2 regions of the Cytobacillus sp. FSL R5-0377 genome follow, and region 1 is predicted to be linked to the other one. Evidence: a T-box and tRNA genes for the amino acid it is inferred to sense, from the RefSeq annotation. Region 1 holds a T-box; the other holds one or more tRNA genes.
What was found. The T-box of region 1 lies ahead of trpS (tryptophan--tRNA ligase). A T-box ahead of a tRNA ligase gene usually reads a tRNA of that ligase, here a tRNA-Trp.
Positions count from the first base shown of each region.

Region 2: it has a tRNA-Trp gene. The T-box ahead of trpS (tryptophan--tRNA ligase) is inferred to sense a tRNA for this amino acid. The anticodon was not compared.

Region 1 covers NZ_JBBORA010000001.1:1,130,907-1,135,095, reverse strand. Annotated here, with positions in the region: gene opp4C (oligopeptide ABC transporter permease) at 1-259, shown strand, start outside; gene NSQ49_RS05670 (YjbA family protein) at 764-1,510, shown strand; gene trpS (tryptophan--tRNA ligase) at 1,536-2,525, opposite strand; T-box leader at 2,637-2,855, opposite strand; gene NSQ49_RS05660 (peptide ABC transporter substrate-binding protein) at 3,469-4,189, shown strand, end outside.
Region 2 covers NZ_JBBORA010000001.1:1,975,364-1,979,552, reverse strand. Annotated here, with positions in the region: rRNA gene NSQ49_RS10215 (23S ribosomal RNA) at 1-276, shown strand, start outside; rRNA gene rrf (5S ribosomal RNA) at 415-531, shown strand; tRNA gene NSQ49_RS10205 (tRNA-Glu) at 556-630, shown strand; tRNA gene NSQ49_RS10200 (tRNA-Val) at 635-710, shown strand; tRNA gene NSQ49_RS10195 (tRNA-Lys) at 888-963, shown strand; tRNA gene NSQ49_RS10190 (tRNA-Leu) at 979-1,063, shown strand; tRNA gene NSQ49_RS10185 (tRNA-Gly) at 1,070-1,144, shown strand; tRNA gene NSQ49_RS10180 (tRNA-Arg) at 1,152-1,228, shown strand; tRNA gene NSQ49_RS10175 (tRNA-Pro) at 1,234-1,310, shown strand; tRNA gene NSQ49_RS10170 (tRNA-Ala) at 1,329-1,404, shown strand; tRNA gene NSQ49_RS10165 (tRNA-Met) at 1,424-1,500, shown strand; tRNA gene NSQ49_RS10160 (tRNA-Ser) at 1,524-1,616, shown strand; tRNA gene NSQ49_RS10155 (tRNA-Met) at 1,717-1,790, shown strand; tRNA gene NSQ49_RS10150 (tRNA-Asp) at 1,794-1,870, shown strand; tRNA gene NSQ49_RS10145 (tRNA-Phe) at 2,041-2,116, shown strand; tRNA gene NSQ49_RS10140 (tRNA-Tyr) at 2,139-2,222, shown strand; tRNA gene NSQ49_RS10135 (tRNA-Trp) at 2,230-2,303, shown strand; tRNA gene NSQ49_RS10130 (tRNA-His) at 2,315-2,390, shown strand; tRNA gene NSQ49_RS10125 (tRNA-Gln) at 2,416-2,490, shown strand; tRNA gene NSQ49_RS10120 (tRNA-Cys) at 2,501-2,574, shown strand; tRNA gene NSQ49_RS10115 (tRNA-Gly) at 2,593-2,666, shown strand; tRNA gene NSQ49_RS10110 (tRNA-Ile) at 2,675-2,751, shown strand; gene NSQ49_RS10105 (hypothetical protein) at 2,835-2,966, opposite strand; gene NSQ49_RS10100 (cytochrome c oxidase subunit 2A) at 3,307-3,447, shown strand; gene NSQ49_RS10095 (cytochrome c oxidase subunit II) at 3,460-3,924, shown strand; gene NSQ49_RS10090 (cbb3-type cytochrome c oxidase subunit I) at 3,939-4,189, shown strand, end outside.

The DNA of each region.
Region 1 (4,189 bases):
GACCATTATTGTTCAGGCAACGATTACTCTGGCTGCGATGATTGTAGCTGAGACTGGCTTAAGCTTCCTCGGTTTTGGTGTACCAATTAACATTCCAACTTGGGGGAACATGCTTCAGGAAGCAAGGAGCCCGGATGTTTTAACAAGTAAATGGTGGATATGGATCCCGCCTGCTGCGATTCTTACATTAACCATCCTGTCTATCAACTTCATTGGAGAAGGCTTAAAAGATGCTTTCAATCCTAAATCAAACAGATAAGATAACAAAAAACGCCTGTATTCAGGCGTTTTTTGTTGTTTTCAGGCCTATAGCTTGTACATATCCAAACAAATGCTTTCATATACTTGTAAAAACAGGGACTGGGAGTGTGTTTATGGCAGCAGTAAAAACTTTTATGACTCACAAGTATAGAAAAGAACATGTTATTTAGGGCATTTTGGCTTCTAACAGGGTTTGGAGTCGCTGTTTCAGGAGGAGTCAGTGTCATAGGGTATTTAAACCTGCTTACAACTGGACATACATTCAAAGAATATATAAATTTTATCACCCATCGTCCAGAATGCTATTTGCTTCCGGCCGGAATCATTATTATAACCATGAGCATTTATATACCCCATTCAAACGAGGGTGAATAAAGGGCATTTCATTAATTATAAAGAATGGTTATTACAAAAAATGGATTGCAAGTGCAATATAGGAATAAATTTACTGCTTGATGCCCATACTGAGTGACAAATAGTTTGTTGAAGTGGGGGTTGAAAAATGTTGTATCTTCATGATGTTTGGGTGAATTGGTTTGAAGGAGAAGAAAATGGATACAATGTATGCCATTTTCATGAATGGAGAAAAGATGATGGTGTAGAACTGCTAGATCAGGTCCCTCTGCTGAAGATTGACCCGGTGCTTTTTAATTACATCGAAAATGATCTTTCTGAGCTGCCACAACAACTGCTGGATGACATTTATCAAAAAGCTTACTTAAGGAAAAATCATGAACGCATTCAATTGGAATATTGTTTTGTTGTATCAGATGGGACAGGCATATTGGCTGTAGATACAATCGGCTACAACATCCCTATCAGAAAAAGCAGGCTAATACCAAGGCAGGAGCAGCTTGCATATGAAATGCTTGAAAATCAGGAAACGGCAAATTACTCTTTTAATGATCAAACCGCTTTGAAGGAATTCCATATTCTTTCCCCGTCTCCGGATTTGATGGCAGGTTTGACAAGGAAAGAAAGGCAGCTTAAACAGCTGCTGTTTATGGCGCTGGACCAGCTTCATTCCTCTAAAAATGATGCTGAAATCCGTTATTGGTATACGGAGTGGAGTCCTGAGCGCTATAAGAAAATCCAATCAATGAATTTTGAGGAAGCCTGGTATGAATTATTTGATGAAAGTAAATACGGCTGGTCAAGTAAACATGAAAAGTTCTGTGAAAATTTAATTAAAGGACAGCCATTTTTCGAGAAGTTGTGGGAAATGGAGCATGGTCCAAAAGTAAATTAAAAAAAACAGCCCGAGGCTGTTTTTTTTATTTTCTTTTTCGGCCAAGTCCCATGGCGTTTTCCATTTTTTTAATCATTTTATTTGCGGCTCTATTAGCTTTTTCTGCTCCTTGATCAAGTACAAGATCAAGTTCTTCTGATTCCATTAGCGCATAATATCTATCCTGAATAGGCTTAAGTGCCCCAATAATAATATCAGACAGGCCGGCTTTAAAATCCCCGTATCCTTTGCCTTCGTATTCTCTTTCGATTTCCGCAATAGTTTTCCCTGAAAGGATTGAATTAATGGAAAGGAGATTTGATACTCCTGGTTTGTTTTCCTTATCATACTTAACAATGCCTTCAGAATCTGTTACGGCGCTTTTTATTTTCTTTTCGATTTGTTTTGGGTCATCTAATAAAGAAATAAACGCCTTTTTATTGAGATCAGATTTGCTCATCTTCTTTAATGGATCCTGAAGTGACATTACCCTTGCACCTTCCTGGGCGATTCTTACATCTGGAATAGTGAAAATATCATTGTACTTTTTATTGAATCTTTCAGCAAGATCACGGGTTAATTCCAGGTGCTGTTTTTGATCCTCTCCAACCGGAACCAAGTCAGTATTATATAGAAGGATATCTGCAGCCATCAAAGGAGGATAGGTCAGCAATCCTGCAGAAACCGCATCCTTGCCTTCTGATTTGTCTTTGAATTGAGTCATGCGCTCAAGTTCACCGATGTAAGAAACACATTGCATCATCCAGCCTGCCTGGGCATGGGCTGGAACTTCCGACTGAATGAATAGGGTGGATTTATCAGGATCGATTCCAACAGCCAAATATAAGGCAGCAAGACTTCGAATGTTCCTTCTCAATTCCAGTCTGTCCTGCGGAACAGTAATTGCGTGCTGATCAACAATACAAAAATAACAGTTGTAGTCATTCTGCAGTTCAACAAATTGTTTCATGGCACCAATGTAATTGCCTAGGGTAATAGTACCGCTTGGCTGGATGCCGGAAAATATAGTTTTCATGTTTTTCCTCCTTTAATCGGCACAAAAATTCATGAGCAGTCAGGCGCTGAAGGATGGGAATGCTTCCTGTAATCATAAAAAAGCATAAAAAAGAACCATTCATCCCTATAAAATAGGGACGAATGGTCCGCGTTGCCACCCTAATTACTCAAATACTGAGTCACTCTGCCCTATGCAGAAAATGCATAGGTCCCCGATAACGCAGGGAAGCGCCTGAGAAATTCAGAGGCTCAAAAGTCCATTCGATCTACCGGGCTGCCTGTTTGCACCTTCCACAGGCTCTCTGCTGAACCCTCGGTAAATGTACTACTCTTTTTTCATCGCCGACAAATAATTTAATTTAATTTTATTATATAATAAAATAAACTATCCGGATACAAAAAGCAAGTAAATAAAAAGCAATTAAAGGTCATTCATCTACATTGTTTTGAGAATGCATTTTACCAAAATGTGGGTGGAAACTCCTAGTAAAATAGTAAAATATATTAAAAAGAAAAATTTTTTTATTATCGCAAAAATCTTAATTTATAAGACTTTTTGACGAAAAATGTCATACCAGAGCGGATTGCACGTACAAAAAGCCACTTGCAATAAGTTTTTAAACTATTTATAATAAACGTAACAAACATAATCTTTACGAATTTGTTACATTTAAAACAAAACTATATCACTCTAGGTTTCAGGAATATAGTGCATATTGAGTAAGTTTATTGCTTACATATTATAGATTACTCTTTTTAATCTGAATTATCAGAATATAGGGATAATCTATCTTTAAGAGAATATAAACTTGCTTTTTTTGTTGCCTTTTAAATAGTCTGCAAATTTTTTAAATTTAATTAACAGACTATTTAAGCAATATATCTGGAGCGCACAGTTGTGTTTTTTATGATAGGCAAATGGTAAAGAGACTGTTTGAGGAAATTAATAGGGGGTTAATACCGTGAACAAAAGATTATCGATCTTTTTTAGCATGTTGCTTGTGCTAAGTATGTTCCTTGCTGCGTGCAGCGGCGGCGGAGACAATGCTGACGGCGACAAAAAAGGCGGAGATGACAGCGGAAAGTCTGATGTGCCGCAGGAGCTAAGAGTAAATATCAACACTGAACCACCATCTTTAAATCCAGGACTTGCAGAAGATTCAACTTCTGGAACTGTACTTCGTAACGTTTTAGAAGGTCTTACTCGCATCAATCAAGATGGTAAGCCTGAAAAAGCAATGGCAGAAGACATTAAAGTCTCTGAAGACGGAAAAACTTATACATTCACAATTCGCGATGCGGAATGGTCAAATGGTGATCCTGTAACCGCTAATGACTTTGAATATGCTTGGAAATGGGCATTAGATCCTGCAAATAACTCAACTTATGCATACCAGCTTTACTACATCGAAGGTGCAGAAGCATTCAACTCAGGCAAAGGTGAAAAGGATGCTGTTGGTGTTAAAGCTGTCGATGAAAAAACTTTAGAAGTTAAATTAGTAAACCCAACACCATATTTTGAAGAATTAACTGCTTTCTATACTTATCTTCCAGTTAACAGCAAGATTGCTGAAGCTAACCCAGATTGGGCAACAGACGCTGGTGATAATTTCACTACTAACGGTCCTTTCCATTTAGTTGAATGGGCTCACAGTGACAAGATTGTTCTTGAAAAGAGCGAAA
Region 2 (4,189 bases), 840 kb from region 1:
GCGCAGGAAATTTGAGAGGAGCTGTCCTTAGTACGAGAGGACCGGGATGGACGCACCGCTGGTGTACCAGTTGTCTTGCCAAAGGCATCGCTGGGTAGCTATGTGCGGAAGGGATAAGTGCTGAAAGCATCTAAGCATGAAGCCCCCCTCGAGATGAGATTTCCCATAGCGTCAAGCTAGTAAGATCCCTGAAAGATGATCAGGTTGATAGGTCAGAGGTGGAAGCGTGGCGACATGTGGAGCTGACTGATACTAATCGATCGAGGACTTAACCAAAATGAAAAGCGGAGGCGACTGTTCAACTTCGAGAGAAGTTAGGAGCCGAAGCTAGACAAGTCATTGGTGAATACTCGGCAAAATGCTTCTTCATACATTATCTAGTTTTGAGGGAACGAAGTTTCTTCAACCAAATAGTCCGGTGGCGATAGCGAGAAGGTCACACCCGTTCCCATACCGAACACGGAAGTTAAGCTTCTCAGCGCCGATGGTAGTTGGGGGCTGTCCCCCTGTGAGAGTAGGACGCTGCCGGGCAACCCTGTTTGGGTAACTTTATATGGCCCCTTGGTCAAGCGGTTAAGACACCGCCCTTTCACGGCGGTAACACGGGTTCGAATCCCGTAGGGGTCACCACTTTGGAGGATTAGCTCAGCTGGGAGAGCATCTGCCTTACAAGCAGAGGGTCGGCGGTTCGATCCCGTCATCCTCCACCATAACTCCTGAATGAGCAAAATGCTCTTCAAAGAGGTATGAGCCATTAGCTCAGTCGGTAGAGCAGATTGCAGCATCAGTGAGATTCATCATCTGAATAGCAATCTGTGACAAAGCACGCAGGGCTTTGGAACATCTGACCTGGAAGTTTCAGGATTTAGGCAACGTAATTTTAGTGAGAGCCATTAGCTCAGTCGGTAGAGCATCTGACTTTTAATCAGAGGGTCGAAGGTTCGAGTCCTTCATGGCTCACCATTTTAATTTCATATTGCGGGTGTGGCGGAATTGGCAGACGCACCAGACTTAGGATCTGGCGCCGCAAGGCGTGGGGGTTCGACTCCCTTCACCCGCACCATTTTAAGCGGAAGTAGTTCAGTGGTAGAACATCACCTTGCCAAGGTGGGGGTCGCGGGTTCGAATCCCGTCTTCCGCTCCATTATTTTGCGCCCGTAGCTCAATTGGATAGAGCGTTTGACTACGGATCAAAAGGTTAGGGGTTCGACTCCTCTCGGGCGCGCCATATTACGGGGAGTAGCTCAGCTTGGTAGAGCACTTGGTTTGGGACCAAGGGGTCGCAGGTTCGAATCCTGTCTTCCCGACCAGCGACACTTCTTTTACATGGGGCCTTAGCTCAGCTGGGAGAGCGCCTGCTTTGCACGCAGGAGGTCAGCGGTTCGATCCCGCTAGGCTCCACCATAAAATATATAATCATTTCGGCGGTGTAGCTCAGCTGGCTAGAGCGTACGGTTCATACCCGTGAGGTCGGGGGTTCGATCCCCTCCGCCGCTACCAATATGATTATCTTATACAACATTGGAGGAATACCCAAGTCCGGCTGAAGGGATCGGTCTTGAAAACCGACAGGCGGGTCAAACCGCGCAGGGGTTCGAATCCCCTTTCCTCCTCCATATTTTCTTTAATATTATTGTCGCGGGGCGGTTATATCACCGAATAAGCTGCGATGAAATGCTTGATGTGAGCATAGACAAATCACATAAATAATACTATCGCGGGGTGGAGCAGTCCGGTAGCTCGTCGGGCTCATAACCCGAAGGTCGCAGGTTCAAATCCTGCCCCCGCAATCCGGTCCGGTAGTTCAGTTGGTTAGAATGCCTGCCTGTCACGCAGGAGGTCGCGGGTTCGAGTCCCGTCCGGACCGCCATTTTTACAAAGAGATATAAGCTTTGGCTCAGTAGCTCAGTCGGTAGAGGATTTTAAAAGAATGCAGCTGCGAAGCTTTTCATCATCGAATAGCATGCTTTTAAAATCTGCGACAAAGAACGCATGGCTTTGAAGCACATTTATTTAGATTTAGGGATATAATATTATTTTGGCTCAGTAGCTCAGTCGGTAGAGCAAAGGACTGAAAATCCTTGTGTCGGCGGTTCGATTCCGTCCTGAGCCACCATTTTCTTAGTCTTTACAGACTTGGAGGGGTAGCGAAGTGGCTAAACGCGGCGGACTGTAAATCCGCTCCTTCGGGTTCGGCAGTTCGAATCTGCCCCCCTCCACCATTGATATAGGGGTATAGTTTAATGGTAAAACGAAGGTCTCCAAAACCTTTGATGTGGGTTCGATTCCTACTACCCCTGCCAGTAGGATAGTGGCGGTTGTGGCGAAGTGGTTAACGCATCGGATTGTGGCTCCGACATTCGTGGGTTCGATTCCCATCAATCGCCCCATTATTCTTTTAAATTGCATTATTATTGGGCTATAGCCAAGCGGTAAGGCACCGGACTTTGACTCCGTCACTCGCAGGTTCGAATCCTGCTAGCCCAGCCATTTTTTTTAAGGCAGCATAGCCAAGTGGTAAGGCAGAGGTCTGCAAAACCTCCATCCCCGGTTCAAATCCGGGTGTTGCCTCCAACTTATATTCCTTACAAAGCGGGTGTAGTTTAGTGGTAAAACCTCAGCCTTCCAAGCTGATGATGAGGGTTCGATTCCCTTCACCCGCTCCAACACATATGGGCCTATAGCTCAGCTGGTTAGAGCGCACGCCTGATAAGCGTGAGGTCGATGGTTCGAGTCCATTTAGGCCCACCATTATACATACCATTTTCAAACTAATTCCAATAGGGATTAGTTTTTTTATATATGTGAAACTTCTTGAGTTTAGTCTGGCCATTCTAATTTTCGTTTATATTATCTTCTAAATCTTTCACTCTCTTTTCAAGTTTCTTAACTTTACCATCTGAAAATAATGCAAAAGAGAACGCACCCGCAGCTAATGAAAAAGCTAAAATCACGAAAGCATCCAAAATAGTCACCCCAATTTTAATTAATTTCTTAACTTGCGTTTAGTTTAAGAACAATAGTTTACATCCCTCAAAATCATTTTAACATAAAATACCATCTTACAAGCTTGAAATTCTATGATCATTATAGGACTTCTGGTAAGTGACTTTTTGTGAACTATTTGTGAACCTATATGCTTACCAGAGCACTGTTCAATAGAGATAACCCTTGGTACTACAGTGTTTAACCAAAATTGCAGGCCTTTTGCTTTGAAGATATATGAAAAAAGTGTGATTCAATTCACTTTTATGAAAACCCTTCTCAACTATGATGTAGGTAACAAAGCTAAGGAGCTGATGGAAGGTGGATGCACGAAAAGTGAACCAGAGCAGTTCAAAGGAACATAACTCTCTAAAGGGTACGTTCTTTTCAGTTACAGTTGTAGGGCTTGGGATCTTTGTTACTTATTTAATAGTGTATGGCCTGTATATGGCCAGATTATAGGGGGGATACAAAATGATGCATCGGTCAGAGAAGATATGGCTGATTCTAAGCTTTGGGATGATTATTGGATTCATGCTGATTACGGGCTACCAGACATTCGCCCTGGAGCTGGGGCCGCCGAGCTATGGAGAGCGAATTGATCCGCAGAAAGTGGATGAAACAGCACCGTTCGATAATCCAGGGATTAAGAAGATAGGCGAGAAAGAGTATGAAGTAGTCATGACGCTTCAGGTATTCAGCTTTACCCCAAATGAAATTGAGGTGCCTGCCGGATCAACAGTTCATTTTACATTGACGTCAAAAGATGTCGTTCATGGGTTTCAGGTTGCAGAAACTAACTTAAATGCTATGGTAGTACCTGGCTATGTACAAAAGATCACTCAGAAATTTGATAAGCCAGGTGAATATTTAGTACTTTGCAATGAGTACTGCGGTGCGGGCCATCAGATGATGAGCACGACCATTACGGTGAAATAAAGGGGTGATAGACAGTGGAAACAGTTATTAAGCAATCTGGAAGAACACAAGTTATTAAGGATAAAGCAAATAAAATTATGGGAATTAGCCTTGAGGATGCAAAATTAACGAAATCATATTTATCTGTTGCTTTCCTGGCCATCCTTTTGGGAGGAATACTTGGATTGCTGCAAGGCCTGAATCGGGCTGGAATGTTTGAATTGCCGGCATGGCTGAATTATTATCAGGTACTTACAGCTCATGGCCTTCTGCTGGTAGTCGTACT